3 regions of the Peribacillus sp. TH14 genome follow, and region 1 is predicted to be linked to each of the others. Evidence: predicted binding sites of a transcription regulator. Region 1 holds the regulator's gene; each other region holds the start of a gene.
What was found. The regulator CtsR, encoded in region 1, represses protease genes until heat stress. The targets are predictions, from matches to a motif close to ATGGTCAATAAAGGTCAAACA.
Positions count from the first base shown of each region.

Region 2: JFU50_RS24515 (ATP-dependent Clp protease ATP-binding subunit) is a predicted target of CtsR. The motif match lies at 6,629-6,649, and genes of this name have one in related genera.
Region 3: clpB (ATP-dependent chaperone ClpB) is a predicted target of CtsR. The motif match lies at 4,477-4,497, and genes of this name have one in related genera.

Region 1 covers NZ_JAEKEK010000001.1:1,939,944-1,950,632, forward strand. The annotation lists gene clpC (ATP-dependent protease ATP-binding subunit ClpC) at 1-338, opposite strand, end outside; gene JFU50_RS09395 (protein arginine kinase) at 457-1,533, opposite strand; gene JFU50_RS09400 (UvrB/UvrC motif-containing protein) at 1,530-2,081, opposite strand; gene JFU50_RS09405 (CtsR family transcriptional regulator) at 2,102-2,563, opposite strand; rRNA gene rrf (5S ribosomal RNA) at 2,913-3,028, opposite strand; rRNA gene JFU50_RS09415 (23S ribosomal RNA) at 3,090-6,022, opposite strand; rRNA gene JFU50_RS09420 (16S ribosomal RNA) at 6,197-7,750, opposite strand; tRNA gene JFU50_RS09425 (tRNA-Ala) at 7,911-7,986, opposite strand; tRNA gene JFU50_RS09430 (tRNA-Pro) at 7,996-8,072, opposite strand; tRNA gene JFU50_RS09435 (tRNA-Arg) at 8,081-8,157, opposite strand; tRNA gene JFU50_RS09440 (tRNA-Leu) at 8,167-8,255, opposite strand; tRNA gene JFU50_RS09445 (tRNA-Gly) at 8,268-8,342, opposite strand; tRNA gene JFU50_RS09450 (tRNA-Leu) at 8,348-8,429, opposite strand; tRNA gene JFU50_RS09455 (tRNA-Lys) at 8,439-8,514, opposite strand; tRNA gene JFU50_RS09460 (tRNA-Thr) at 8,557-8,632, opposite strand; tRNA gene JFU50_RS09465 (tRNA-Val) at 8,644-8,719, opposite strand; rRNA gene rrf (5S ribosomal RNA) at 8,730-8,845, opposite strand; rRNA gene JFU50_RS09475 (23S ribosomal RNA) at 8,907-10,689, opposite strand, start outside.
Region 2 covers NZ_JAEKEK010000001.1:5,085,066-5,095,754, reverse strand. The annotation lists gene JFU50_RS24540 (AraC family transcriptional regulator) at 1-376, shown strand, start outside; partial or broken gene JFU50_RS24535 (sugar phosphate isomerase/epimerase family protein) at 769-1,709, shown strand; gene JFU50_RS24530 (Gfo/Idh/MocA family protein) at 1,964-3,139, shown strand; gene JFU50_RS24525 (sugar porter family MFS transporter) at 3,517-4,938, shown strand; gene JFU50_RS24520 (sugar phosphate isomerase/epimerase family protein) at 5,310-6,233, shown strand; gene JFU50_RS24515 (ATP-dependent Clp protease ATP-binding subunit) at 6,689-8,818, shown strand; partial or broken gene pulA (type I pullulanase) at 9,290-10,689, shown strand, end outside.
Region 3 covers NZ_JAEKEK010000001.1:633,545-644,233, forward strand. The annotation lists gene JFU50_RS03225 (hypothetical protein) at 1-440, opposite strand, end outside; gene JFU50_RS03230 (alpha/beta hydrolase) at 543-1,271, opposite strand; gene JFU50_RS03235 (YjzD family protein) at 1,571-1,762, shown strand; gene clpB (ATP-dependent chaperone ClpB) at 1,844-4,432, opposite strand; gene JFU50_RS03245 (FAD-dependent monooxygenase) at 4,676-5,875, opposite strand; gene JFU50_RS03250 (cupin domain-containing protein) at 6,008-7,120, opposite strand; gene JFU50_RS03255 (DinB family protein) at 7,152-7,643, opposite strand; gene JFU50_RS03260 (fumarylacetoacetate hydrolase family protein) at 7,646-8,593, opposite strand; gene JFU50_RS03265 (IclR family transcriptional regulator) at 9,052-9,792, shown strand; gene JFU50_RS03270 (YjzC family protein) at 9,862-10,041, opposite strand; gene argF (ornithine carbamoyltransferase) at 10,194-10,689, opposite strand, start outside.

The sequences.
Region 1 (10,689 bases):
ATTAGACCAAGAAGTACATGCTCTGTCCCAACATATGAATGGCCTAATTTTCTTGCTTCATCCATTGAAAGTTCAATGACTTTTTTAGCTCTTGGGGTATAGTGTATTGTTTGGGCAGTATCCTGTCCACGGCCAATCAGGTTTTCTACTTCTTTCTGGATTTTTTCCGCTCCTAAACCAAGAGCATATAACGCTTTAGCTGCAATACCATCGCCTTCTCGAACCAGGCCTAACAAAATATGTTCTGTACCAATATTATTATGTCCTAAGCGGATTGCTTCTTCTTGGGCTAATGCTAATACTTTCTGGGCTCTTTCAGTAAAACGACCAAACATCATAGGGAATTCCTCCTTAAGAATTTTCGTTTTGAGTAAAGCTACTCTAAGTAACGGCAGAGGCTTCATTGCACTACATTTATTACATGAATATAGGTACTCACTCAGAGGTAATTAACCTCTATGAGGAGGAAGTTTCCGTGAAGTTTAAGCGTTCTCGAATGAGTGCTGCTCTACGGATATCCCTTTCATGGGATCTTAATGGGCCACCTGCGTATTTTTGTAAAAATCCTGACTGAGTTAATATCATCAACTCATTTAAGATGCTTTTAGAAATATTTTTTATATACCCAAGATCTATACCTAACCTAACATCGGAGATACAGGTAGTTGCTTCCTTAGTCTCAATGACTCGAGCATTAGACAAAATCCCATAAGAACGGTAAACTCTATCTTCTAATTGTATGTGAGAGGTCTTCACTAATGCATCCCTTGCTGACCTTTCCTGGGCAATGATTTGTTGAACTACACTCGTTAGATCTTCAACGATGTCTCTTTCAGACTTTCCGAGAGTAATTTGATTAGAGATTTGAAAGATATTCCCTAACGCTTGACTGCCCTCTCCATAAATCCCTCGAACTACCAACCCTAATTGATTGATAGCCGGTATAATTTGATTCATCTGCTGTGTAAGGACTAGGCCCGGCAGATGCATCATGACCGAAGCCCTTAATCCTGTTCCCACATTAGTTGGACAACTAGTTAAGTATCCTCTTTCTTCATCATATGCATAGTCTATGGATTCTTCAATCCAATCGTCAAGAACATTTGCGAGCTTTAACGTTTCTTTTAGCTGCAGCCCAGACATTAAACACTGAATACGGAGATGATCCTCTTCATTGATCATGATACTTATTTCTTCATTTTCTGAGAGAAGACAAGCACCTTTTGCTGATTCATCAACTAAATGAGGACTGATTAAATGCTTTTCAACGAGAACACGCTTTTCTAGTGGTTGGATTTGGTCAATCTCTAGAAGTTCAAGTTTGCCAATCTCCGGGGTAACTTCCTCTTCAATTCTTTTTTTTACTAATTCAATGATTTCTTTAGCTTCTTCGTTAGAAAAGGAGGTAGGAAAGGTGAAATCTTTGAAATTCCTGGCCAACCGAATTCTAGAACTTAATACAATATCAATTTCAGGCCCTTCGGCACTCATCCAGGAACTCAAGGCGTTTTCTACAAACTTTTCTAAACTCATAATTCGTCGCCTCCCTCTTGTGCTTCATACCTTTTTTCAAGGGAACGAACCTTATCTCTTACTTCTGCTGCTTTCTCAAATTCCTCTTGATTGATGTGAACCTTTAAAACCTCTTTCAAATCTGAAATTTGTTTTCGAAGATAAATGGTGCCACCAATCCTTTTTGGAATTTTACCTATATGTGCAATGTTGCCGCTATGAACCCTCTTTAAAATCGGATTTAATTGATCATTGAAAGTTTTATAACATTCAGCACATCCAAATTTACCAAGGTGGACAAACTCTTTATAGGATCGGTGACAATGAGGGCAGCGCTTCTCTTCTGTCTTAGGAAATGCATTTGCCTTCGTCTGTTGAATATTCGACTCCATATTCAACAATCCTGCTAATAAATTATTTATTGAAAAACCATGTCCTCCTGCAACCATAGCCATTTCACCTTTTTCCTGAGCACATTTCTCACAAATCATAACCTCGGTTTTTTTTCCATTAATGATCTTGGTGAAGTGCAGGGTAGCAGGTCTTTGATGACATTCTTGGCAAATCATGTTCATCACCTCTGCCAGTTTTATTTATATTTTAAAGTTGTAAGCATCGCAGTTAAAATCCTTGCCCTAAGCTCATCTCGGTCGGGTAAATCTATATAAATCACCGATCTATCAATGACGCTCATCATGATCTTGGCTTCTCTTTCATTTATAACTTCTTCACTCATAAGCCGAGAAATAACACCTTCAGCCATCGATTGAGTTACCCTAGAACCAATAAGGGACAATAATTGGTTAATAAGATGCACGTAATCCTGCGATTTCACTTTCATGATCCGTATATAACCGCCGCCTCCACGCTTACTCTCTACAACATAACCTCTTTCGATTGTAAACCTGGTATTAATTACGTAATTGATTTGAGAAGGAACACACTGAAATTTATCTGCTATTTCACTTCTTTTAATTTCTAAGATATCTTTCTGACTTATTTCTAGTACTTGTTTCAAATAAGTTTCGATAATATCAGATATGTTTCTCACTCAGCCTCCTCCAATCTGACTTTGACTATATTTGACTATTATTATACAAGGAAAAATGCATTTTGCAACTTAAATGCACTCATTTAAATGTATTATCCATTTTCTCCAAATTATATGTACTTACATACCCTAATGCACACTAAAATTTAAATATCTTACTTAAATACCCTAAACAGTTAAACACAAAACCTATTTTATAATAGAATATTCTATTACGTGTATTAATTCTCCTGCCGAATCCAAACACCTGGTCAAATACAAAGAAGACCAACATCTTTGCTGATCTTTAAATCGCTATCTATTTGTAAAAGAAAAAAGACCAGCCAAGGATGGCTGATCTTTTTGAATGGCTTGGCGGCGTCCTACTCTCACAGGGGGAAACCCCCAACTACCATCGGCGCTGAAGAGCTTAACTGCCGTGTTCGGAATGGGAACGGGTGTGACCTCTTCGCTATCGCCACCAAACAATAAAGGAACGTTGTTCCTTCAAAACTAGATAATAAGAAGGTATTTCATTTTTTAAAGCGTGGTTAAGTCCTCGATCTATTAGTATCAGTCAGCTCCACATGTCGCCACGCTTCCACCTCTGACCTATCAACCTGATCATCTTTCAGGGATCTTACTAGCTTGCGCTATGGGAAATCTCATCTCGAGGGGGGCTTCATGCTTAGATGCTTTCAGCACTTATCCCGTCCGCACGTAGCTACCCAGCTATGCCTTTGGCAAGACAACTGGTACACCAGCGGTGCGTCCATCCCGGTCCTCTCGTACTAAGGACAGCTCCTCTCAAATTTCCTGCGCCCGCGACGGATAGGGACCGAACTGTCTCACGACGTTCTGAACCCAGCTCGCGTACCGCTTTAATGGGCGAACAGCCCAACCCTTGGGACCGACTACAGCCCCAGGATGCGATGAGCCGACATCGAGGTGCCAAACCTCCCCGTCGATGTGGACTCTTGGGGGAGATAAGCCTGTTATCCCCGGGGTAGCTTTTATCCGTTGAGCGATGGCCCTTCCATGCGGAACCACCGGATCACTAAGCCCGACTTTCGTCCCTGCTCGACTTGTAGGTCTCGCAGTCAAGCTCCCTTGTGCCTTTACACTCTACGAATGATTTCCAACCATTCTGAGGGAACCTTTGGGCGCCTCCGTTACTCTTTAGGAGGCGACCGCCCCAGTCAAACTGCCCACCTGACACTGTCTCCCACCCCGATAAGGGGCGCGGGTTAGAATTTCAATACAGCCAGGGTAGTATCCCACCAACGCCTCCACCGAAGCTAGCGCTCCGGCTTCTCAGGCTCCTACCTATCCTGTACAAGCTGTACCAAAATTCAATATCAGGCTGCAGTAAAGCTCCACGGGGTCTTTCCGTCCTGTCGCGGGTAACCTGCATCTTCACAGGTACTATAATTTCACCGAGTCTCTCGTTGAGACAGTGCCCAGATCGTTACACCTTTCGTGCGGGTCGGAACTTACCCGACAAGGAATTTCGCTACCTTAGGACCGTTATAGTTACGGCCGCCGTTTACTGGGGCTTCGGTTCAAAGCTTCGCTTGCGCTAACCTCTCCCCTTAACCTTCCAGCACCGGGCAGGTGTCAGCCCCTATACTTCGCCTTGCGGCTTCGCAGAGACCTGTGTTTTTGCTAAACAGTCGCCTGGGCCTATTCACTGCGGCTTTTCCGGGCTATTCACCCTAAAAAGCACCCCTTCTCCCGAAGTTACGGGGTCATTTTGCCGAGTTCCTTAACGAGAGTTCTCTCGCACACCTTAGGATTCTCTCCTCGCCTACCTGTGTCGGTTTGCGGTACGGGCACCTTACATCTCACTAGAGGCTTTTCTTGGCAGCGTGGAATCAGGAACTTCGGTACTATATTTCCCTCGCCATCACAGCTCCGCCTTAATGGAAACGGGATTTGCCTCGTTTCCGGCCTAACTGCTTGGACGCGCATATCCAACAGCGCGCTTACCCTATCCTTCTGCGTCCCCCCATCGTTCAAACGATGTATAGGTGGTACAGGAATATCAACCTGTTGTCCATCGCCTACGCCTTTCGGCCTCGGCTTAGGTCCCGACTAACCCTGAGCGGACGAGCCTTCCTCAGGAAACCTTAGGCATTCGGTGGAAGGGATTCTCACCCTTCTTTCGCTACTCATACCGGCATTCTCACTTCTAAGCGCTCCACCAGTCCTTCCGGTCTGACTTCAACGCCCTTAGAACGCTCTCCTACCATCGACACCATACGGTGTCAATCCACAGCTTCGGTGATACGTTTAGCCCCGGTACATTTTCGGCGCGGAGTCACTCGACCAGTGAGCTATTACGCACTCTTTAAATGATGGCTGCTTCTGAGCCAACATCCTGGTTGTCTAAGCAACTCCACATCCTTTTCCACTTAACGTATACTTTGGGACCTTAGCTGGTGGTCTGGGCTGTTTCCCTTTCGACTACGGATCTTATCACTCGCAGTCTGACTCCCAAGAATAAGTATTTGGCATTCGGAGTTTGACTGAATTCGGTAACCCGTTGGGGGCCCCTAGTCCAATCAGTGCTCTACCTCCAATACTCTCATCTTGAGGCTAGCCCTAAAGCTATTTCGGAGAGAACCAGCTATCTCCAGGTTCGATTGGAATTTCTCCGCTACCCACACCTCATCCCCGCACTTTTCAACGTGCGTGGGTTCGGGCCTCCATTCAGTGTTACCTGAACTTCACCCTGGACATGGGTAGATCACCTGGTTTCGGGTCTACGACCTCATACTCATTCGCCCTATTCAGACTCGCTTTCGGCGCGGCTCCGTCTTATCAACTTAACCTCGCATGAAATCGTAACTCGCCGGTTCATTCTACAAAAGGCACGCCATTACCCATTAACGGGCTTTGACTACTTGTAGGCACACGGTTTCAGGATCTATTTCACTCCCCTTCCGGGGTGCTTTTCACCTTTCCCTCACGGTACTGGTTCACTATCGGTCACTAGGTAGTATTTAGCCTTGGGAGATGGTCCTCCCTGCTTCCGACGGGATTTCTCGTGTCCCGCCGTACTCAGGATCCACTCAGGAGGGAACGAAGTTTCAACTACAGGGTTTTTACCTTCTTTGACGGACCTTTCCAGATCACTTCATTTACCCCGTTCCTTTGTAACTCCATGTTGAGTGTCCTACAACCCCAAGAGGCAAGCCTCTTGGTTTGGGCTAATTCCGTTTCGCTCGCCGCTACTCAGGAAATCGCATTTGCTTTCTCTTCCTCCGGGTACTTAGATGTTTCAGTTCCCCGGGTCTGCCTTCAGTACCCTATGTATTCAGGTAAAGATACTGTTCCATTACGAACAGTGGGTTTCCCCATTCGGAAATCTCCGGATCAAAGCTTACTTACAGCTCCCCGAAGCATATCGGTGTTAGTCCCGTCCTTCATCGGCTCCTAGTGCCAAGGCATCCACCGTGCGCCCTTTCTAACTTAACCGTTAAAAAGATCTTACTGATGCTTTGAAAAAATTAATTGCCTTCTATCTATTATCTAGTTTTCAAGGAACAAAGAAGAAAAAACTTCATCACAACGTGATGAGATCTTTCGAATCTGAATGAATTACTCATTCAAAACTGAACAAAACAAAAGCGCTCTCGTATTTATCCTTAGAAAGGAGGTGATCCAGCCGCACCTTCCGATACGGCTACCTTGTTACGACTTCACCCCAATCATCTGTCCCACCTTAGGCGGCTGGCTCCATAAAGGTTACCTCACCGACTTCGGGTGTTACAAACTCTCGTGGTGTGACGGGCGGTGTGTACAAGGCCCGGGAACGTATTCACCGCGGCATGCTGATCCGCGATTACTAGCGATTCCGGCTTCATGTAGGCGAGTTGCAGCCTACAATCCGAACTGAGAATGGCTTTATGGGATTCGCTTACCTTCGCAGGTTTGCAGCCCTTTGTACCATCCATTGTAGCACGTGTGTAGCCCAGGTCATAAGGGGCATGATGATTTGACGTCATCCCCACCTTCCTCCGGTTTGTCACCGGCAGTCACCTTAGAGTGCCCAACTGAATGCTGGCAACTAAGATCAAGGGTTGCGCTCGTTGCGGGACTTAACCCAACATCTCACGACACGAGCTGACGACAACCATGCACCACCTGTCACTCTGTCCCCCGAAGGGGAACGCCCTATCTCTAGGGTTGTCAGAGGATGTCAAGACCTGGTAAGGTTCTTCGCGTTGCTTCGAATTAAACCACATGCTCCACCGCTTGTGCGGGCCCCCGTCAATTCCTTTGAGTTTCAGCCTTGCGGCCGTACTCCCCAGGCGGAGTGCTTAATGCGTTAGCTGCAGCACTAAAGGGCGGAAACCCTCTAACACTTAGCACTCATCGTTTACGGCGTGGACTACCAGGGTATCTAATCCTGTTTGCTCCCCACGCTTTCGCGCCTCAGTGTCAGTTACAGACCAGAAAGTCGCCTTCGCCACTGGTGTTCCTCCAAATCTCTACGCATTTCACCGCTACACTTGGAATTCCACTTTCCTCTTCTGCACTCAAGTTCCCCAGTTTCCAATGACCCTCCACGGTTGAGCCGTGGGCTTTCACATCAGACTTAAGGAACCACCTGCGCGCGCTTTACGCCCAATAATTCCGGACAACGCTTGCCACCTACGTATTACCGCGAGTTCGCTGGCACGTAGTTAGCCGTGGCTTTCTGGTTAGGTACCGTCAAGGTACCAGCAGTTACTCTGGTACTTGTTCTTCCCTAACAACAGAACTTTACGACCCGAAGGCCTTCTTCGTTCACGCGGCGTTGCTCCGTCAGACTTTCGTCCATTGCGGAAGATTCCCTACTGCTGCCTCCCGTAGGAGTCTGGGCCGTGTCTCAGTCCCAGTGTGGCCGATCACCCTCTCAGGTCGGCTACGCATCGTCGCCTTGGTGAGCCATTACCTCACCAACTAGCTAATGCGCCGCGGGCCCATCTATAAGTGACAGCTAGAGGCCGTCTTTCCATCTTCTCTCATGCGAGAAAAGAACGTATCCGGTATTAGCTCCGGTTTCCCGAAGTTATCCCAGTCTTATAGGCAGGTTGCCCACGTGTTACTCACCCGTCCGCCGCTAATCTCAGGGAGCAAGCTCCCATCGATTCGCTCGACTTGCATGTATTAGGCACGCCGCCAGCGTTCGTCCTGAGCCAGGATCAAACTCTCCGAAGAAATGTTTGACTTGCTCATTTTGCTTTTTTGATAGTGTGTGCTCACTTAAAATTTAACGTTGGCGCTTTGTTTTGTTCAGTTTTCAAAGAGCAATATTTGATTCCTTTAAAGAATCAACTTTTACATCATATCAAAGCTTGTTTAGCTTGTCAAGTTTTTTTGGTGGAGCCTAGCGGGATCGAACCGCTGACCTCCTGCGTGCAAGGCAGGCGCTCTCCCAGCTGAGCTAAGGCCCCAAAAATCAATGGTCGGGAAGACAGGATTCGAACCTGCGACCCCTTGGTCCCAAACCAAGTGCTCTACCAAGCTGAGCTACTTCCCGAAAAAACATGGTGCGCCCGGCGGGAGTCGAACCTACAACCTTCTGATTCGTAGTCAGATGCTCTATCCAATTGAGCTACGGGCGCATATTAAGATGGTGCCGAGGACCGGAATCGAACCGGTACGGTAGTCACCTACCGCAGGATTTTAAGTCCTGTGCGTCTGCCAGTTCCGCCACCCCGGCATAAATAAATAGTGGAGCGGAAGACGGGATTCGAACCCGCGACCCCAACCTTGGCAAGGTTGTATTCTACCACTGAACTACTTCCGCAAACATGCGGGTGAAGGGACTTGAACCCCCACGCCTTGCGGCGCCAGATCCTAAGTCTGGTGCGTCTGCCAATTCCGCCACACCCGCATAATAAAATGGTGAGCCATGAAGGATTCGAACCTTCGACCCTCTGATTAAAAGTCAGATGCTCTACCAACTGAGCTAATGGCTCATAGAAACTATTTATAAATGCTATATTAAGCTTGTATGAAAATGGTGCCGGCAAGAGGACTTGAACCCCCAACCTACTGATTACAAGTCAGTTGCTCTACCAGTTGAGCTACACCGGCAGGTGTAAAAATGGTGGAGGATGACGGGATCGAACCGCCGACCCTCTGCTTGTAAGGCAGATGCTCTCCCAGCTGAGCTAATCCTCCATATGAAACTGCTTGGCGGCGTCCTACTCTCACAGGGGGAAACCCCCAACTACCATCGGCGCTGAAGAGCTTAACTGCCGTGTTCGGAATGGGAACGGGTGTGACCTCTTCGCTATCGCCACCAAACAATAAAGGAACGTTGTTCCTTCAAAACTAGATAATAAGAAGGTATTTCATTTTTTAAAGCGTGGTTAAGTCCTCGATCTATTAGTATCAGTCAGCTCCACATGTCGCCACGCTTCCACCTCTGACCTATCAACCTGATCATCTTTCAGGGATCTTACTAGCTTGCGCTATGGGAAATCTCATCTCGAGGGGGGCTTCATGCTTAGATGCTTTCAGCACTTATCCCGTCCGCACGTAGCTACCCAGCTATGCCTTTGGCAAGACAACTGGTACACCAGCGGTGCGTCCATCCCGGTCCTCTCGTACTAAGGACAGCTCCTCTCAAATTTCCTGCGCCCGCGACGGATAGGGACCGAACTGTCTCACGACGTTCTGAACCCAGCTCGCGTACCGCTTTAATGGGCGAACAGCCCAACCCTTGGGACCGACTACAGCCCCAGGATGCGATGAGCCGACATCGAGGTGCCAAACCTCCCCGTCGATGTGGACTCTTGGGGAGATAAGCCTGTTATCCCCGGGGTAGCTTTTATCCGTTGAGCGATGGCCCTTCCATGCGGAACCACCGGATCACTAAGCCCGACTTTCGTCCCTGCTCGACTTGTAGGTCTCGCAGTCAAGCTCCCTTGTGCCTTTACACTCTACGAATGATTTCCAACCATTCTGAGGGAACCTTTGGGCGCCTCCGTTACTCTTTAGGAGGCGACCGCCCCAGTCAAACTGCCCACCTGACACTGTCTCCCACCCCGATAAGGGGCGCGGGTTAGAATTTCAATACAGCCAGGGTAGTATCCCACCAACGCCTCCACCGAAGCTAGCGCTCCGGCTTCTCAGGCTCCTACCTATCCTGTACAAGCTGTACCAAAATTCAATATCAGAGTCGCAGTAAAGCTCCACGGGGTCTTTCCGTCCTGTCGCGGGTAACCTGCATCTTCACAGGTACTATAATTTCACCGAGTCTCTCGTTGAGACAGTGCCCAGATCGTTACACCTTTCGTGCGGGTCGGAACTTACCCGACAAGGAATTTCGCTACCTTAGGACCGTTATAGTTACGGCCGCCGTTTACTGGGGCTTCGGTTCAAAGCTTCGCTTGCGCTAACCTCTCCCCTTAACCTTCCAGCACCGGGCAGGTGTCAGCCCCTATACTTCGCCTTGCGGCTTCGCAGAGACCTGTGTTTTTGCTAAACAGTCGCCTGGGCCTATTCACTGCGGCTTTTCCGGGCTATTCACCCTAAAAGCACCCCTTCTCCCGAAGTTACGGGGTCATTTTGCCGAGTTCCTTAACGAGAGTTCTCTCGCACACCTTAGGATTCTCTCCTCGCCTACCTGTGTCGGTTTGCGGTACGGGCACCTTACATCTCACTAGAGGCTTTTCTTGGCAGCGTGGAATCAGGAACTTCGGTACTATATTTCCCTCGCCATCACAGCTCCGCCTTAATGGAAACGGGATTTGCCTCGTTTCCGGCCTAACTGCTTGGACGCGCATATCCAACAGCGCGCTTACCCTATCCTTCTGCGTCCCCCCATCGTTCAAACGATGTATAGGTGGTACAGGAATATCAACCTGTTGTCCATCGCCTACGCCTTTCGGCCTCGGCTTAGGTCCCGACTAACCCTGAGCGGACGAGCCTTCCTCAGGAAACCTTAGGCATTCGGTGGAAGGGATTCTCACCCTTCTTTCGCTACTCATACCGGCATTCTCACTTCTAAGCGCTCCACCAGTCCTTCCGGTCTGACTTCAACGCCCTTAGAACGCTCTCCTACCATCGACACCATACGGTGTCAATCCACAGCTTCGGTGATACGTTTAGCCCCGGTACATTTTCGGCGCGGAGTCACTCGACCA
Region 2 (10,689 bases), 3.1 Mb from region 1:
CAATAATCACAAGATCGTTCATAAAAAGTCTTCGATAATCCATACTCAAGCGAAATTATATATAAAAGACAATCTATCTACTCCCTTAAAACTTACTAATGTAGCTACTCATTTGCACATATCCAGTCGGCAATTATCACGATTATTTAGTTCGGAATTAGGCGTGAGTTATTCAGACTATGTTCAAAACGAGAGAATACAGAAAGCAGCCATATTACTCAAAACAACTGATTTATCTATCAAAGATATTGCTGAAGAAACTGGTTTTACAACTGTTCACTACTTTACTCGCGTTTTTACTTCTGCGTTACGTTGTTCACCTGGACGTTTCCGAGCTCTCTACACAAAATTAAAAACAACTACATATACAGATTAGTCAATTGCCCTTTACTTCATGCTATGCATTGAAAGTAGAGGGTTTCTTGTTTTAAATAAAATTCACTGATACTTAGAAAGATGTCTTCATAAGACAAAATTTAGTCCTCACAATATAAAGACGATTATGATGCATTGTTCTACAATAACAATTGTAAGTGTTATTAATTATTGAATTTTCAATAAAATAAAAACGCTTACAAATGAAGAGTATTAAATAAATGGAGGCTTAGATGAAAACAAAGGGCTAAAATTACAAATCAACTAATCACTGAGAAACAAGTCTTTCAATAAAAAAAGAAGTCTTAAGGGAATAACGATGTTTTTAATTTTGTCCTATTTTTACAATTCTAACTGACTTATTTTTAAATGGATTATTAGGAGGCTACAATCATGAAATTATCTTATGTAACAGATAGTTTAGGACACTTACCTATTGAGAAAATGTTGGATGTTATTGCTGAAATGGGAATTGATACGATCGAAATGACCACTGGAGGATGGTCTTCAGCACCTCATTTGAGATTAGATGAGTTATTAGAAAGTGATTTTAAAAGAAGTGAATTTTTAAATAAGTTAGAAAAACGTAATATTAAACTGTGTGCTTTAAATTGTTCTGGAAATCCTTTAGACCCAGGGGAACTAGGTAAAGAGCATCGAGAAGTTACAGATAAAACATTTGAATTAGCAAAATTATTAGGGGTAAAAAAGTGATCATGATGAGTGGACTACCAGCAGGAAGTCCTGAAGACAAGATTCCTAACTGGATTACATATACTGTGAGTTGGCCTCCAGTTCTAAAAGATATTTTAGACTATCAATGGAACGAAGTAGCAATTCCCTATTGGAGAAAATTAGTTGAAAAAGCTGAATCTTGCGATGTTGAAAAAATTGCCCTTGAAAATTTCAGCTCCCAATTAGTATATAATCCTGAAACGTTATTTAAATTACGTAATGCAGTTGGACCTATTGTAGGCTTAAATTTAGACCCAAGCCACCTAATATGGATGGGAGCAGATCCAATTTTGTCAGCTAGAGAATTAGGAGGAGCTATTCACCATGTTCATGGTAAAGATGTTCGGCTTGAGAGACATTTATCAGGTATTAACGGTGTGATGGAAACAAAAGAAGTTACTGATGTAGCTAATAGAGCTTGGAATTACGTAGCAGTAGGCTGTGGACAAGATTTACAGTGGTGGAAAGAATTTTTCTCTGTGATTAAGATGATGGGATATGCTGAAGAAGTTTCTCTGGAAATGGAAGATCTTACTATGTCTGTAGAAGCAGGAGTTAGAACCTCAATTGATGCTTTAAAACAAACCCTTAGCTTTTAGTATAGAGAAAGCTTCTGCTAGGGTAGTCTATTCTTTGACTTAAAATATATAAATTATGCTGGTATTGATGACTTTGTTCTAACTTAGAACTTTAGTTAATGTGGGATGGCTGAATAATTATATTTTTTCTTTTGTAGAGAATGACAATTATCGTCTTATTATTAAGCATTCTTTTCTAGTAAAAGTAAAAGTAAAAGTAAAAGTCCGTAAACAACATAACTTAAGAAAATTATTTGAAAGTGAGGAATTGTACAATGATAAATGGAGAGAAGAAAATTTCAAGAGCACTACGCTGGTCAATGGTGGGTGGTGGTCAGCTTAGTCAAGTTGGATATAAACACCGTATCGGTGCACTAAGAGACAATACAGCCTTTCAGTTAGTCGCAGGTGCATTTGATATAGATCCCGGCAGAGGAAAGGATTTTGGTATCAATATTGGTGTTTCTGAGGATCGTTGCTATAACGACTATAAAACTATGTTTGTGGAGGAGGCTAAGAGGGAGGACGGTATTGAGGTTGTATCTATTGCAACTCCTAATGGTACTCATTATGAAATCTGTAAGGCAGCCCTTGAGGCTGAATTGCATGTTATTTGTGAAAAACCATTGTTTTTTACCTCTGATGAAGTTCGAGAGATTAAGAGTCTTGCAGAGGAGAAAGGAAAGATTGTTGGCGTGACTTATGGTTTCTCTGGTAATCAGATGTTACTACAAATGCGTGCAATGATTGAACAAGGTAAAATTGGTGAGATACGTGTGGTAGATTTGCAGTATACCCACGGTTTTAGTGCAACTGAGGAAGAAAAAACAAGTGCTGCACAAAAATGGCGTGTTGATCCTAAGATTGCAGGACCTAGTTTTGTATTAGGAGATCTTTCCACTCATACTTATTATATGTCCCAGTTAATTATGCCGCATATGAAAATTAAAGAATTGTTATGCGACCGTCAGAGCTTTGTTGGAAGTCGTGCTCCGCTGGAAGACAATGCCCATGTACTTATGCACTATGAAAATGGAGCTGTAGGAACTATGTGGACATCCTCCATCAACGCAGGATGTATGGATGGTCATAGAATTCGTATTGTAGGCTCTAAGGCCAGTTTAGAATGGTGGGATAGCAAACCTGGTGAACTAACCTATGAAATTCAGGGAGAGCCTATCCAAACTTTGATTCGTGCAATGCCGTATTTAGATGATAGTTGTAATGCTGATGAACGATTAGGAGCATTACATGTAGAAGGATTATCTGACTCTTGGGCAAATATTTATCTTAAGTTTGCTATCGCTATCGATGCTAAAAACCAGGGTGACGAGGAAACTATAAAGAATCTTATATATCCGGATATTGACGCGGGACTGGAAGGCGTTCGCTGGATTGAAAATTGTGTGCGGTCTGCAGATAAGGGAGCAGTTTGGGTAAATTTTGAATAATTAGATGGACTTAATGATCGTTCAGATTATGAATATTTTAAGTCGTAAAAACGTTTCAGACTTTATAAGGAAGCGGAATACGGTTCCGCAATCACTCTTAAAGACTAGAATAAATTGATGCTATCAATCTAGAGATAAGGGACCGTATTCCAATTGAAAAGCCAAAAATTATCCAGATGGCAGTATTTTCAGTCTCATATTATTTTATTAACGATTTGATCTTACCTACGATACAGTCTGATTTGATGGAAATGTGGATAAGAGTGGCATATCCATAGCTAAAAGATCATGTGATGGGTTTTTATCATATCGACAAGAATGATATATAAATGGGAAATTACTTATCTATTCTTAAAAGGAATTGAGGAGAAATTGACATGAATAAACAGGTAAACCAAAAGTCGTTTTTGCGTACCATTATCGTAGTCTCCACATTAGGTGGGCTTCTCTTCGGATATGACACTGGTGTCATCAACGGTGCCTTGCCTTATATGTCTGAAGCTGACCAGCTAAATCTCAACCCATTCACTCAAGGTCTCGTTGCGAGTTCACTTCTTTTTGGGGCAGCTATCGGGGCGTTATTCGGCGGCCGACTATCAGATTATGGTGGTCGTCGTAAAACCATTCTTTATCTCGCAGTTTTGTTCTTTATTGCTGCACTTGGATGTACTCTTGCTCCAAATATTACGGTTATGGTTACCTTTCGTTTCCTTCTAGGGCTTGCTGTTGGTGGTGCGTCAGTAACGGTTCCAACCTATTTAGCAGAAATGTCATTTGCGGAAAGAAGAGGTCGAATGGTTAGTCAGAACGAATTGATGATCGTTACTGGCCAATTATTAGCCTTCATCTTCAACGCCATACTTGGTAACACAATGAGTGACAGCTCGCATGTCTGGCGATACATGTTGGTTATCGCGGCACTTCCAGCGATTTTCTTATTCTTTGGCATGCTTAAAGTACCGGAGAGCCCTCGTTGGCTTGTATCAAAAGGGAAAAGTGCAGAAGCTTTACGTGTTCTTCAACAGATACGTGAGAAGAAGCAGGCTAAATTGGAACTCAGCGAAATTGAGGCCGCTTTCGCCGAAGAGTCAGATATTAAGAAAGCAACCTTTAAGGATTTATCTGTGCCATGGGTCCGCCGTATCTTATTTATTGGGATTGGTATTGCCGTCGTGCAACAAATTACGGGGATTAATTCGATTATGTACTATGGTACTGAAATCCTCAAAGATGCTGGCTTTCAAACGGAGGTCGCCCTAATCGGGAACATCGCTAATGGCGCAATTTCAGTTTTAGCCGTTTTCTTCGGCATCTGGCTCCTCGGCAAGGTTGGCCGTCGACCAATGTTACTAATTGGTTTGAGCGGAACTACAACGACACTTCTGTTCATTGCGATATTCTCATTTACGCTTAAAGATTCAGCAGCACTTCCATTTGTTGTACTTGCTTTGACAGTCGTATTTCTCGCTTTCATGCAAGGGTTTATTGGGCCAGTAACATGGTTAATACTCGCGGAGATATTTCCAACAAGGTTAAGAGGCCTCGGTATGGGTTTAAGTGTGTTTTTTCTATGGATCACGAACTCAGTTATTGGTTTGGCTTTCCCAGTATTACTTGGAACGATTGGTTTGTCCACAACCTTCTTTATCTTTGTAGCTCTTGGAATAGGGGGAATCATATTTGTGAAGAAATATATACCGGAAACCAAAGGGCGCACACTTGAGGAGCTGGAACATTACTTCCGTACCTATGATAATCAAGATGATCAGAAAGACATAATGATGAGAGTGATTAAATAACAGTATTGAAATGTAAACCACTCTCGATTTTTGTAAGCGTATACAATATATATAGAAACAATACATGTATTATTTAGGAATTTCATTTATTAACAAAACACCTAAGAATTTGATTCGATGAAAAAAACGAGAGTGCTAGTTTAATATTTAGTAGAGATATAAAGCCATAATAGTTATGTAACACCAAATAATTTATGTATAAAAGCTACTTCATTTTGAGAAGACATCTCCTTTCGGATGTGTTGTGCTTTTATTAGCTGGGTCTTCTTATCTATATAACAAAGTTTGAGGTTTGGCTATAAATGAGTATAAATGTTTTATTATTTACTTAATTAAAAATTAGGAAAAATTCTTAATTGGAGGCGTTTGACTTGAGTATAAAAATTGCAGGCGCACCTTGTTGCTGGGGAGTGGATGATCCAAAAAACCCAAACCTTCCATCATGGGAGAGAGTATTACAAGAAGCGTCACAAGCTGGTTATAAAGGTATAGAGTTAGGTCCTTACGGTTATATTCCAATGGATATTGAACGAGTACAAGTAGAACTTTCCAAAAATAATCTCACAGTTATTGCAGGAACAATTTTTGATAATTTGGTAGCAGAATCGAATTTGGAACACTTAGTGCGCCAAGTTGATGAGATTTGTTCTCTAATTATCAAACTTCCTCCTTCGATACAGGAAGAAGGACAGCAATTTCCAACACCTTATCTTGTACTAATTGATTGGGGACATGATGAAAGGGATTACACAGCTGGTCACCCAGATGATGCAAAACGCTTATCTCCAGAGGGATGGAACAATATGATGACTCATATCCGTATATTGGCAGAGCATGCATGGACAAAATATGGAGTACGATCGGTAGTCCATCCTCATGCTGGTGGCTATATCGAATTTGAAGATGAAATAAAGAAACTTATGCAGGATATTCCACATGAAATTGCAGGACTTTGCCTTGACACAGGACATCTATATTATTCAAAAATGGACCCCGTACAGTGGCTTAGGGACTGTGCAAATAGACTGGATTATATACATTTTAAAGATATTAATCTATATAAATATCAACAAGTAATGACTGAGTGTATCCGCTTTTTTGATGCATGTGGCAAAGGAGTTATGTGCCCTATCGGACAAGGCATCATTGACTATAAATCCATTAACAGGTTACTGAAAGAAATCAATTATCATGGGTACATTACTGTAGAGCAAGAGCGTGATCCTAGAAATTGTGATAGTAGTCTACGAGATGTTAGCCAGAGTTTCGCTTATTTGAAGAGTATTGGTTTTTAATCATAAATACAGTATGAGAACAAAAGTATGATTAATGGCGAAAAAATTATAAGAAAATCGGTTCTGATGCAAAAACTCAAGATAATCTCAATGGATGATAAATCTTGATGTTTTACATCAAAATCAAAATAATGTTGTTTGAACTTTTTATTTTCACTATTAACTAATATACTTGTTCTCCGATATATTTATCATTATATTTATAAGGAAATTGCAACCAATTTCTGAAGATGAAATACAGATAATTTGGATGAAGCCCTATTTCTATAGAAATAGGGCTATTATGGATTATCGATATGGCTGTTATCAATAGAAAAAATTTGAGAAAACAATCCAAAAGAATTTCCAGTCAAAATTATTGAAAGTCAAAGAAGGTCAATGTATAATAAAGTCAGAAAGTCAAAGAAGGTCAAAGTTGATTCATAAAAACAACAAACTTTAAGGAGGAGTACTACATGCTTTGTGAAAAATGCCATGTAAACCAAGCTAATATTCAAGTACATCTAAATATGAATGGTCAGGAGCATGATGTTATGCTGTGCTCCACTTGTTATAAAGAAGAGAGAAATAAACTTGGTGCAGCTATGGGAGGAAAAGATTTAGGGAACTTCCAATTTAATGGATCCCACAATTTATTCAATCCCTTTAATAATAGTAAAATCCCTCAACCGGAACCTGCTCAACAAAGCGGCGGAAGAGGATTATTAGAAGAGTACGGGCAGAATCTGACAGATGCTGCTAAAGCAGGCCTAATTGATCCGGTTATCGGCAGGAATGAAGAAATAAAAAGAGTGATTGAAGTTCTAAATAGACGTAATAAAAATAATCCAGTATTAATAGGTGAACCTGGCGTAGGTAAAACAGCGATTGCTGAAGGACTTGCTCTAGCCATTGTTGAAGGTGCAGTTCCTGTTAAATTGCGTAATAAGCTGGTGTATATGCTTGATATCGCTTCACTTGTTACAAACACTGGAATCCGGGGACAATTCGAAGAACGAATGAAGCAATTAATCAGTGAATTGCAGGAAAGAAAGAATGTCATTTTATTCATTGATGAAATTCACCAAATTGTCGGTGCTGGTTCAGCCGAAGGATCGATGGATGCTGGGAATATCTTAAAACCCGCACTTGCACGAGGTGAACTTCAGCTGGTGGGAGCGACCACTTTGTCTGAATATCGGAAAATTGAAAAAGACGGAGCACTTGAACGCCGCTTTCAACCCGTTCAGGTTAATGAGCCTACAACAGATGAAGCATTGGTTATTTTGCAAGGTTTAAAAGACAGTTATGAAGCGTATCATGGGGTCACATATAGCGAGGAAGCGCTTAGAGCAGCTGTTGAACTTTCAAACCGCTACATTCAAGACCGTTTTCTACCTGACAAAGCAATCGACTTAATGGACGAGGCAGGTTCTAAATTAAACTTGACCATTGAAGATGGACAGGAAGAGGTTATGAAAGAACGTCTTGCAAATATCTATAAGGAAAAAGAGCAGGCCCTAAATGAAGAAGACTATGAAAAAGCAGCTGTACTTCGGGATGAAGAAGAAAAACTGGAAAAATCATTGCAAGCTGGAGTAAATTCAGTTAAACCAAACGTCACTGTCGAAGATATCCAAAAGATTATCGAACAAAAAACTGGAATCCCTGTAGGCAAGCTGCAAGAAGATGAGCAGGAAAGAATGCTTCATCTTCAAGAGGAGCTTATGAAAAAAGTAATTGGGCAGGAAGAAGCAGTCAGGAAAGTTGCGAAGGCCGTCCGAAGGAGTCGTGCCGGTTTGAAGTCCAAAAACCGTCCCACTGGTTCTTTCCTATTCGTTGGTCCGACAGGAGTTGGGAAAACTGAATTAGCGAAAACCCTTGCTTTGGAATTATTTGGTGATAAAGAAGCCATGATTCGCCTTGATATGAGTGAATTTATGGAGAAACATAGTGTTTCCAAATTAATTGGTTCTCCTCCTGGATACGTAGGACATGAGGAAGCAGGCCAATTAACTGAAAAAGTTCGTCGTAAGCCCTACAGTATTATCTTATTGGATGAGATTGAAAAAGCACATCCAGATGTGATGCACATGTTCTTACAAATTCTAGAAGATGGCCGGTTAACTGATAGCCAGGGACGTACTGTTACCTTTAAAGATACCGTCATTATCATGACATCTAATGCTGGAGTCGGGGAAAAACAAAAAGTAATGGGATTCGGTACAAGTACAGCCGTAGATGAAGCTTCTATCTTACAATCATTAGGCAGTTTCTTCAAACCGGAATTCCTGAACCGATTTGACAGCATCATTGAATTCTCAGCACTGAAGAAGGAAGACCTTTTGCAAATTGTTGATATTATGATTCAGGATCTTGACAAAACACTTACTTCTCAAGACATATCATTGGTCGTAACAGATGAAGCAAAACAAAAACTGATCGAGTTAGGTTATCATCCATCATTCGGGGCAAGACCGCTCCGCCGTGTTCTTCAGGAACAGCTAGAAGATGGCATTACTGACTATATCTTTGATCAGCCTAAAGTGAAAAACTTCATGGCAGTTGTTGAAGATAATCAGGTTAAAATAATCAAAACACCATAAAGAGTACTAGAAATGCCTCCAAGACCGTAAAACTGTTATGGAGGCATTTTTTTTTATCACTTTTTAAGGTATAGAATTTCAATATGACTATTTAAAAGACAAAGAGAGGTATATTCTACACAGAAGTAGAATTTTATGTAAAAGTAGTACAGGTTTATGATTTTTGGAACAACTTAGATAAACTAAACTATAAAAAATGGACATCGAGATTCTCAATTATTCCTGAACTTTTTTCGGGTGATAATACTTATTATTGATAAATGAATACATCAAGTTTATTAACATATATCCCTGAGACCCTAGGGCGTTGGAATCATATTGAAAATATCACACTGATTTTTGATAGCAACCCTTCATAAAAAGGAAATAATAAAAATATATGAAATAAATTCCTGTTTTGAAATAGGAATTTCATTGGAGGAATGACCTATTAAAGATTCACTTTCTTATTTTGAAGAGGAAAATACCAATCAAACACCTAAAGATAAAGATCTCGATAATAAGTCGGATGTTCTACCCATTGCAAATACTCAAAATCCTGAAGAACTGGATAATCTTTATTACTATGAAGGAAAAGACTTAGGAAATTCCTATTTAAAAGATAAAACTTCCTTCCGGTTATGGGCTCCTACTTCATCTGAAGCTAAGCTCGTTACTTATAAACGTTGGGATGATACAGATGGATTAGAAATTGATATGCAGCGTTCGGAGAAGGGAACGTGGACTGTTGAAATATCCGGTGATCAGGATGGGTTGATTTATACATATAAAGTGAAAGTGGGCGATGTATGGAATGAAGCTGTGGATCCCTATGTCCGGGCAGTGACTGTAAATGGGAATAGAGGTGTTGTAATAGATTTAGCAGACACCAACCCAGAAAAGTGGACAAATGATAAACCTGCGCTGAATAGCCCTGAGGATGCAATTATCTATGAAATTCATATCAGGGATTTATCGATTCATCCTGAAAGTGGAATTCAAAATAAAGGGAAATTTTTAGGAGTAACCGAAATGGGTACCAAAGGTCCTGAAGGAGTTAAAACTGGTCTCGATCATATTAAGGATTTGGGTGTGACTCATGTTCAATTTATCCCCATTTTTGATTTTGCTACTGTCAATGAAATGAAATTAAATGAACCTCAATATAATTGGGGATACGACCCAAAGAATTATAATGCACCAGAAGGGTCTTATTCGACTGACCCCTTCCAACCAAAGCTCAGAATTCGTGAGGCGAAGCAGATGATCCAAGCATTACATGATAAGGGATTACGTGTAATTATGGATGTAGTTTACAATCACGTATATTCGGTGGATGATTCTAGCTTTAACAAACTTGTACCTAACTATTTTTTTCGCTTTAACGAGGACGGCACACTATCCAATGGTACCGGTGTAGGAAACGACACAGCGTCCGAACATAAAATGATGCGTAAATTTATCGTTGAATCTGTAATCTATTGGGCGAAAGAGTTTAACCTCGACGGCTTCCGTTTTGATTTAATGGGGATTCATGATGTGGTAACGATGAATGAAGTGAAAAAAGCTGTTGGTGAAATTGATCCGACTATTATTGTTTTAGGAGAAGGGTGGGATATGAATACCACATTGTCTCAGGATCAGAAAGCGAATCAAAAGAATGCTTATAAAATGCCTGGTATAGCACATTTTAATGACGCTATCCGGGATGGGCTAAAAGGCTTTGTGATGAATGAACATGATAAAGGCTTTATCAATGGCAAACCAGGTATGGAAGATATCATTAAAAAAGGGATAGCTGGTGGATTGAAATACGATGATCATATAGCAACCTATCAAAATCCAGCCCAGGTCATCAACTATGTCGAGGCCCATGATAATTATACATTATG
Region 3 (10,689 bases), 1.3 Mb from region 1:
GGTAAAAATATGATTTTAACAGAAGCAATTCCTTCAATTGAGGTTATTATTGACTGAAAATCCTCCACATCGTCTTCAACAGGCATGAGAATCACAATATTTGGCGTTTTATCTAAGCCATTTTTTTTGCATTTCTCAAGAAAGAAAACGATATCGTCTATAAGACAATTGATTCTACCTATTTTACCTTTTCTAATATCGTAACAAGATATAAAAACAGTGTCCTGCTGGGAAATATCTAATAATCTAAGTTTATTTATCGGAAAATATATATAATTAGCACTTCGACCAATTTCAAGTTCCTTTTCTTCTATAATACACTGACTTGCTTGGGAATCTGTCCAATCAATTCCGATTACCTCTTCGCCCTGATTCAATAAATATTGGGTCACATAGAAACCTACAAATTGATAAGAGCCAATGACAATGAATGTTTGCATAAATACAGCCTCCTCGTATGCCATCAAGCTCGCTTCATCCGGCACGTCAAGTTTTTTTAGATGCTGTATCGTATGCAAACTATTGTGAAAATATATCCACTCTTATAAAGACTCTTCATTCTCATTAAAAAACTTCTGAATTTGATAAGGTATTTTATAGCGTTTTTCAGGTAATAAATAAGTTAGCTGCAAGTCAGCCTTTCTAGCCAGTTGGATTTGCCGATAAAAGGAGGCTTGTTCTTTACGCAAGCTTCCAAAAACCTGAATTACTTTTACAGGGATATTCTCCGCAATTAACGGATCTTCAGAATCCAGAATATGCTGTTCACATTCGGCTGGGTTCATCTCATAAGCAGCCGAAACCTCAGTCAACCACTTTTTATAAAAAAACTTATTTTCCTTTTCTTTTTCCAGTTGTGCTTTCAATGAAAAAACCGGATCAATAAGAACGACAGAACGTATTTTACTTCCTAGTTCATTCATTAGCCTTAATGCGAGAAGTGCGCCTGTCCCCTCTGCCAACACATGAAACCTTTGATTGACTATTTCCTTTTTCATGAAGAGAATATATAGTTTAAGGGAAAGATCAAGAGCTTTTGGACTACCCCAGCTGGCTCCGTGGAAATTGGATGAAAATAGTGTGTATCCGCATTCTTTTAAATACTCCAATATTCGTAACCTGCCAGGATGCTGGAGCCAAAAGCTGCTGTCTTTTTCGACAAAATGACTACGGTCTCCGATTACCATTACGGAAAAACCACTGGGCTGCTCCGGATAATAGACGATACTCCATTGGTCATCAATTTGAAAAGTTCGCTGTTCCAGTTCCATCTTTTAAACTCCTTTAAGGAATATTCCTACAAATACTACTACTACTTAATTTATGTTGAAATATTGAAAAGGTCAGGGGAGACGCCTATTTTCTTTTCATAAATTAATCAAGGTGGAATAATTTCGTGAAGATCTCGAAATATTATCGTTTTTCTTTTCAATCCCAACCCATCTGTCAGAAAAGATTACCTTTGTTATACTGTATTTAATTATTTAATGGTTATTATGAAAAAGCCGTTTTAACTGTATATTAATTATGGTAAGATAAAAATGAATGTAGTGGAATGAGGTGAAATTCGATGCGTTATGCTTGGACAATTTTTTGGACATTCTTATTAGTGCATATGACTGTATATGTTGTTTCTTCCATGATCGGAGTTTCATACGATGCTGCACAGGGAACAATTTTAGGAATCGCTGCGGCTATTCTAATATGTATTATCCCTGCTGTTATGCCTGCTGGGCCAACAAAAGACTCTCATCAACATTAAGAAGCAAAAGAGGACATCCTTTGGGGATGTCCTTTTTGTTATACCGTTCTTTGCTTTTGATTAAACTACATTTCATAAACTTTAGATTAGTACTAATTCGTTATGAACATAATCAATCGTGATTCCTTCTTCGTTTTCAACTGTCCCCGCTATAATTCGGCGAGCGATTTTTGTTTCCAAATGCTTTTGAATAAATCGCTTGAGCGGTCTTGCCCCATATACCGGATCATACCCTTGTTCGGCAATGAATTCCTTAGCCGCTTCGGTGACGTGGAGATTTATATTTTGTTCAGTTAACCGCACTTGTAATTGCTGAACCATTTTCTCTACAATTCCAACGATTTCATGTTGAGTAAGCGGTTTGAATAACACAATGTCATCTACTCGATTCAAAAATTCAGGGCGGAAATGTCCTCTTAATTCTTTGAACACTTGATCCTTTATTTCTTCTTCAATGGCTCCATCGCTACGGTTGGACTGCAACAAGAAATGGGAGCCAATATTGGATGTCATGATAATAACCGTATTTTTACAGTTAATAGTTCTACCTTGGGAGTCTGTTATACGTCCGTCATCCAACATTTGCAGCAAAATATTGAAGACCTCCGGATGTGCCTTTTCAATTTCGTCCAGTAGCACGACGGAGTATGGGTTTCTTCTAATAGCTTCGGTTAGTTGTCCGCCCTCCTCAAAACCAACATATCCAGGAGGCGCACCGACTAGTCGGGAAACGGAATGTTTCTCCATGTATTCCGACATATCGATTCGAATCATATGTTCATCACTATCGAATAACGTTTCTGCCAACGCTTTGACCAGTTCAGTTTTACCCACTCCGGTCGGTCCCAAGAAAATAAACGAACCAATCGGTCTGTTTGGATCCTTAATTCCTGCCCTAGCCCGTAAAACAGCATCAGATACAAGTTCCACCGCTTCTCCTTGGCCTATTACGCGTTCGTGAAGAATTTCCGAAAGACGAAGCAGCTTCTCTCTTTCACTTTCCACCAGCTTGCTTACCGGAATACCCGTCCACCTCGCAACAATCGATGCGATTTCCTCTTCCGTCACTTCTTGGCGAAGCAATCGTGATTCCTGCTTTTCCTTTTCCAATTCATCTTCCATAGCGTCCAATTCTTTTTGAAGCTGTGGAATCCTTCCGTGCCGTAGTTCAGCAGCCCTGTTGAGGTCATAGTCATTCTCTGCCTGTTCCAGTTCATGACGAAGCTTCTCGAGCTCTTCACGTTGGTCCTGTACTTTTTGAAGCGCAGATTTCTCCATTTGCCACTTTGCTTTCATGCTATTCGCTTGATCCTTAAGTTCTGAAAGTTCTTTTTGGAGTACACCTAGCCTTGCTTTACTTTGAGGATCCTCTTCATTCTTCAAGGCGGCTTCTTCAATTTCGAGCTGCATAACCTTTCTTGTAATTTCATCTAGCTCTGAAGGCATTGAATCAATTTCCATTCTGATCATCGCACAAGCTTCATCCACTAGGTCAATCGCTTTATCTGGTAAAAATCGCTCCGTTATATAACGGTTGGAAAGGACAGAGGCAGCAACAATCGCCCGATCATGTATCCTGACGCCATGGTGAATTTCAAACCGTTCCTTTAATCCGCGCAATATTGAAATAGTATCTTCCACATCTGGCTCGGGAACGAGAACTTGCTGAAAACGGCGTTCTAGAGCGGGATCCTTTTCAATATACTGGCGATATTCATCCAGGGTTGTTGCACCGATACAGTGCAGCTCACCACGCGCAAGCATCGGCTTTAACATATTCCCTGCATCAAGTGCGCCATCCGTTCTGCCTGCTCCTACAATTGTATGCAATTCGTCAATGAATAAAAGAATTTTACCATCACTCTTTTTAATTTCATTCAGTACAGCTTTTAAACGTTCCTCAAATTCACCACGGAATTTGGCCCCGGCAACAAGAGCACTCATATCAAGTGAAAAAACTGTTTTGTCTTTTAGTCCTTCCGGGACATCCTTCCTGACAATCCTTTGCGCCAATCCTTCGACAATCGCTGTTTTACCTACCCCAGGTTCCCCAATCAATACTGGATTATTTTTAGTCTTTCGTGATAGAATCCGGATGACATTGCGAATTTCCGTATCACGCCCGATGACAGGATCAACCTTCCCCGATTTAACTTCAGCAACGAGATCTCTGCCATATTTATTTAGGACTTCATATGTGCTTTCTGGATTTTGACTAGTCACTCGTTGATTCCCCCTTATATCGTGTATAACTTGTTTTGCTTTATCGTAATCTATTCCACAAGTTGAAAACAGCCTGTTTATATTCGGTTTTTTTTCCTTTAACAACGCCAACAGGATGTGTTCGACGGATAAATATTCGTCCTCCCACACTTGCATTTCTTTTTCTGCAACCGTCAATAACTGTTGTAGGGAAGCTGACATATATACCTGAGCAACACTGCCGCTCACTTCCGGCAATTTATTAAGTTCCTTATTTAGCTCTATTTCAAAACGACTGACCGTTTTATCGGAATCAGATAAAATTCTAATTAATAAACTCTCGTCCTGTTCCATTAAGGTTTTTAATAAATGAAGCTCCGTCAGTTCCGGATTTCCCCTATCCTTGGCTAGTTCCTGCCCGCCAATAAACGCCTGTTGGGTTCTCTCTGTCATTTTATTAATATCCATCTTAAAACCTCCCATTCATCAATTCCATGAACGAACTCTTACAACGTTTGACCATTTTTGACCTTTATGGTTTCATTATACTTTTTATTTTTCCCTTGTAAAGAAATGTTATAAAAAATACAAAGGTTATTAAGGGATAAACAGTAAAAGCCTCTCTTCATAAGGAAGAAAGGCAAAAATCTAGTATTGATTTAAAAAATATGCTAACCACAACTTTTGGATGAATGAAGCAAATGCAGGTTATTATGCTTTTACAAACGCTTTGTTGTAACCGTGGAAATCATCAACAAATTTAAAATCCTTATCCGTGCGATTTAATAGAATCGTATCACGAAGCAGTATCCCCGCATCGGTAGTATTGTGGATAATTTCTCCCCACATTCTTGCACTTGTTTGAACGTTCGCTGTACGTGGAATGCGTTCTTCTTGATATTCCAAAAATGCCTGCTCCACATTATTCCCATTCTTATGAAGCATATCAGTCAAATAAGCCGCATCTTCTAAAGCTTGGCAAGCTCCTTGTGCCAAGTATTGAAGCATTGGATGTGCAGCATCTCCCGTAAGTGTGATCCTGCCTTTTGTCCAGTTATTAATTGGCAAACGGTCGTACATCGGCCAGCGACGTTGACGCTGAATGAATGAAATCGCATTTTGAACAAGCTCACAAGTTCCTGCAAAGACACGGTCCATTTCTTCCGGGGTACCCCATTGATCTGTTTTTTCATTTTCTTCGGTGTATTGAGAACTTTTGAAAACAACTACCTGATTGTAAAGCTCTCCTCTTCTAACCGGATATTGAACAAGATGAAGATTCGGTCCAATCCACATATATACATCATCTAAATCTCCGTGACTCGTTACCTCTTCCATTGGAAGCGCACCTCTGTAGGCAACATATTGAGAGCATACCGGTTGATCTTCCACGAATAATTTACGGGCATTAGACCATAAACCATCCGCACCAATAACAGCCGTTCCTAAATGTTGATCTCCATTTGCAGAAGTAACAGTAACTTGACCTTCATTTTCTACCGTTTCAATAATGGTTTGGTTCGTTACAAGTTCGATATATGGGCTACTTTCACATGCTTCAGCTAACACTCGATGCAAATCAGAGCGATGTAACACAACATAAGGTGCTCCATATCTTTCTTTATATACGTCACCTAAATCTAAAGCGGAAAGCTCTTTGCCCGAAAAAGCATCCATCAAAACTAATCTTTTTGGAAAAACTGCAATTTCGTTGATTTTATCCATAACGCCTAAACGTTGTAAAACATTGGTTGCATTCGCAGCAAGCTGAATTCCAGCTCCAATTTCACCAAATTCAGGAGCTTGCTCCAAGACCTTTACATACTGTTTTGTTTCCGCAATTCCTAGAGCCGTTGCCAACCCGCCTATTCCTCCACCGATGACAATGAATGGTTTTTTTTCTGTGTTCATTATTCAATTCCCCCTAAAATAAGTTGTCATAAGTCCAAAGTTGTAGACCACTAACACAGTAAGCGTTTTCATTCGACCAGCATTATCGTAATATTTATGACAATCAGGCTGGAAGTACCAACCTGATTTTTCTTATACTAAAACAGCCTTAAATTCACTTTCAACTTTTTGGAAACCATTGTTTGTATCAAGTGACTGTTGTTGTTCTAAATCAAATCGCTCCATTATTGGAAGATCGTTTACCGAGAATAAGTAAGAATCTACTTCTGCAACGTGCTCATGCCAAGCCCAGTTTGGAACTACAAAGTAGTCACCCTTAGACCATTCAAACCGTACTCCATTAATAACCGTATAGCCGGAACCCTCGTGTACTTGATAGATTGTTGAATGAGTATGGCGATGTGCTTTAGAATGGAAACCTTTTGGAAGTTTCTGCATCCAAGCTCCCATCGTTGGATTAGCCGTTTGTCCATTAGATGGGTTGATATATTCAACGGCAAAGCCTTCATATGGATCTGGTTCAAAGTTCATTAACCCTTCAATCGCTGCTTTCGTGCCTTTCCACTTGTAGTTTGCAAGCGGAGCTACTTGTGAATAACGATCGGATACCGGACGAACCATTCCACCTTGATAACGAAGTTCCGAAAAATTATCCGGACGTTTCGGCGTTTCAATACGGTCTGGATACGGTTCAAAGAAAGTACCGCCAATAGAATAGATAGTAGGGATATCAAGAGCGTCCATCCAAATCATCGGTTTATCTCCAACATGACCATGTCCATGCCAAAGATTTTTAGGTGTGATTAAGAAATCTCCTTCTTCCATGAAGATTCTTTCTCCTTGAACAATTGTGTAGGCACCTTCACCATTCGTAATAAATCGAAGAGCGCTTTGAGAGTGACGATGAGAAGGAGCTACTTCACCTGGCAACAATAGTTGAACCGCTGCATAAAGCGTTTGGGTTGTTGAAGCCCAGCCCCAAGGCTGGCGATAAGTTAGGCCAGGGTTTTGAAAATAAATGGCTCTGCGCTCACCGCCGCGATCAGGTGTGAAGATTTCAGCTGCTTCCATCAACTTTTTTGTCAGAAGCTCTTCTTTCCACAAATAAGCATGGGCATGTGGTTTAGGTTCATGATCCATTAGAGCGGGAATAGCTTCCCATAGGGGTCCAAGATTGTACTGCTGAATATCCCTTGTAAAATCTTTTACAATTGCACTGTTCATGTAATCTGATTTTTCAGCCACATTACTCCCTACTTTCTTTTTTCATTTTTTATCACTTAATTTTAGAAAGATTTCGCTTAATTTGGTCATAGTGCCCTGAAACATGGTCATCGATGAAATGATCTACGATATAAGAAACAGGTTTGTTACCGAATTTGGCAAAGTTCCGGTGCGGTGATTCTTTAGATAGTGTTTCTTCATCTAATTTCCCGAGGCCGCTCTCAACTTTATATTTCAGTTCATCCACTTGTTTTAAAACTTCATCAACTGATAGTTTTTCCGTATCAGTAACCGCTGCTAGTCGAGCTGGATCTTGCAATCCACGTCCCCATTTTGAGCCCGGAGTGGCTACTACCGTTTCCACTTCACCTAGCCAGTAAGGAATGGCTTCCGCTATATGAGAAAGGATTTGCATGATTGACCACTCTTCCTCTGTCGGGTTGAAACGGATTGTTTTCTCTGAAAGGTTAGCTGTTGTCTCAAGAATGTGATCGATTGATTGTTGAAAAGATTGGATCGATGTACCGATTGACTGATAAGCCATTCTTATTTTCCCTCCCCAGCACGTTTCACACGGTTTTCGAGATAACCGATTTTGTCGATTTCGATTTTGACAACGTCACCATCTTTTAAGAACACTTGTGGATCGCGGGCTACTCCTACTCCACCCGGCGTTCCAGTTAGGACGATGTCACCTGGTTCAAGAGTCATTAAGTTCGATAAAAATTCAACTAAATATTTCACATCGAATACGAAGTTAGATGTATTCGTTTTTTGGCGTTCTTCACCATTTACAGTTAAGCGGACATTTAATCCAGAAGGATCAGATAACTCATCTGATGTAACTAGCCAAGGTCCCATTGGTGCACTGCCTTCGACTGTTTTCCCTTGAAGCCATTCAAGTGTACGGCGTTGAATATCACGATAAGTGACATCATTCGCAATTGTATAACCTGCTACATAATCAAGTGCATCATCTTGAGAAACATTGCGTGCCCGTTGGCCCACTACAAAAGCAAATTCTGCTTCATAATCTAGTTGTTCTGAAATGGGGAAAAACGGAATATCATCTTGAGGTCCAATTACTGTATTAGCGAATTTGGCAAACACGACCGGGAATGGAGGCAGTTCGCGACCCATTTCTGCAATGTGTTCACGGTAGTTATGTCCTACACAAATAATTTTCCCTGGCTTTTGGACAGGTGCCTCAAGCTTTACGTTTTCAACAGCATGTACCAGAGTACGTTTGAATGAATCGCGATTATTCAATGCATAATCCGCAGCTTTTCTTGCGATGGAAAGGCTTTCATTCCCACCCTGTAGAAATGCTTCCATAGTTGAAGGTACATAAGCTTCAGCGATTTGTTCACTGCGAAGTTTCCCTTCACTTTCAAGAAGTGCTTGATAAGCATAGTTTAGGTCTACAATCTCTTTATTTGGATAAATTGCGCCAATACGTGTAAATCCTTCACGGCTAAAAGTTACTAATTTCATTTTTCATTCTCCTTTATTTATCATTATTTTTTAAAAGCTGTCTTTTAGTTGTTTTATCGATGCACCTGTCTTTGTCTGAAATAAGGCATTGTTTATAAAAAGAATGTCCTTTCACAAACTAGAGGACAAATGGTAACTAAACCTCGCATCAATTTTTAATTTTTCACTTATAGATAACTTAGTTCACTATTTATATACATGATAACTTAATTTTCGGAAAATTGTCAAGAAAGTATTGCAAAAATTTTTATGAAAATGATATTATCAACATCATTATGAGGCTTTCAGTAGCAAATTTAACAAATACAAATATGACTAGACTTATCGAAAACTAGAAGTATAGTAAACAGATGTGTTTATGCGGACGTTATGGAGCATACTTTTTATTTATTTTCATTTAAACTTTACATACTCTGATATACTAGACCTAAATTAAAACAGATTAGGGAGATTGTCATATGGAAATCGTAAAATCTGGTTCAACGATTCAATCCTTGCAAATCGGGATGAGCATTATTGATTTACTCGCTTCACAAAGAAACCCTTTAAGATTCTCTGATATTCAAGAATCTACAGAAATAACTAAAAGTAACCTTTATAAGTATTTAAATACTTTGACCCAACTCGAGTTACTATATCGCGATAAGACAACTGGTATGTATTCCCTCGGGAGCAAACTGATTCAATATGGTATGGCAGCCATTGGGAATGAGGACGTCACAAGCCGAATTACTCCTTATTTACAAGAAATCAGCCATCATACCTCCTGCACGGTGTTATTTTCCGTTTGGACATACGATGGACCAATCACAGCAAAAATATGGAATTCCAATCAAAACTTAAATATTGGGGCCCAGCTAGGCACGCGCCTTCCCCCATCTTCTTCTTCCGGCAAAGTATTCACTGTATTCCAGGATTCTTCCATAACGGCAGACTGGATAGAAAAAGATAATAATGTAGGAACTAAGGAATATCAAGCGATACAGAAATACAAAATTGCTTTTGCAAAAGAGCCTTTAGTACCTTCTGTTTCTTCCATGTCCATTCCGATTTTTAACTATAATGCAGAATTATTGGGAGCGATTACTGCTGTTGGCTTCACTGAAAGTATACCGGATCATTATGAAGATCCCTTAAGCCAATATTTAAGAAAGAGTTTTTTAGAAATCTCGAATATTTTCGGTTATTCTGAAGAATAGGATAGGTTATTTCCCATAAAAAAAGCAGGAAAAGGAAGTGAATTGTCCCTTTTCCTGCTTTTTATTTTATTATGGCTTTCGCTGATAGGTCCATATCCTGTTATGATTTGAAGTTTCAGGAAAAGTATCTCCTGCTTCTAGCTTTACCTTTTTCGGATTTAATACCGTGCTACCCGTTTCACCGATTTCTACGTAAGCCCCATTATTAGGTGCCTTCTGACCTGGTTTAAATTGACGATTTTGCCCCATAGATTTCACCCCTTTACATGCTTTCCATTTTATTATTACCGGGTTCACTTCTTTCATGTCTGAAAAATTCAGGGCAAAAAGGAAATTAGTCCATGGGAAATAAATCGTATTGGTATAAAAAAAGCGTCTGCTCATAGAGTAGACGCTTTTTTTTAAGACATTAAATCCACAAGAACCGCCTTTTGAGCATGAAGACGATTTCCAGCTTGGTGGAAAACGACGGAATTCGGTCCATCGATGACTTCAGCGGTTACCTCTTCTTCTCTGTGTGCAGGCAAGCAATGCATAAATATATAATTATCCTTTGCATGCTTTACAAGTTCACTATTGATTTGATAATCCTTAAACGCCTCTAAACGGATACTATTTTCGATTTCCTGCCCCATAGAGGTCCATACATCAGAATAGACGATATCTGCATCCTTAATAGCTTCAACTGCTGAACTCGTCACAACAATTTCACATCCATTTTCCTTTGCCACTTTTTGAGCATAGGCGACAACATTTACATCAGGTTTATAGTTATCCGGGCATCCAATAGAAAAATCCATGCCCATTTTTGCGCAGCCAACCATCAATGATTGTGCCACATTGTTACCATCACCGATGTAGCTCATTTTCAAGCCTTTTAATTGTCCTTTTAACTCT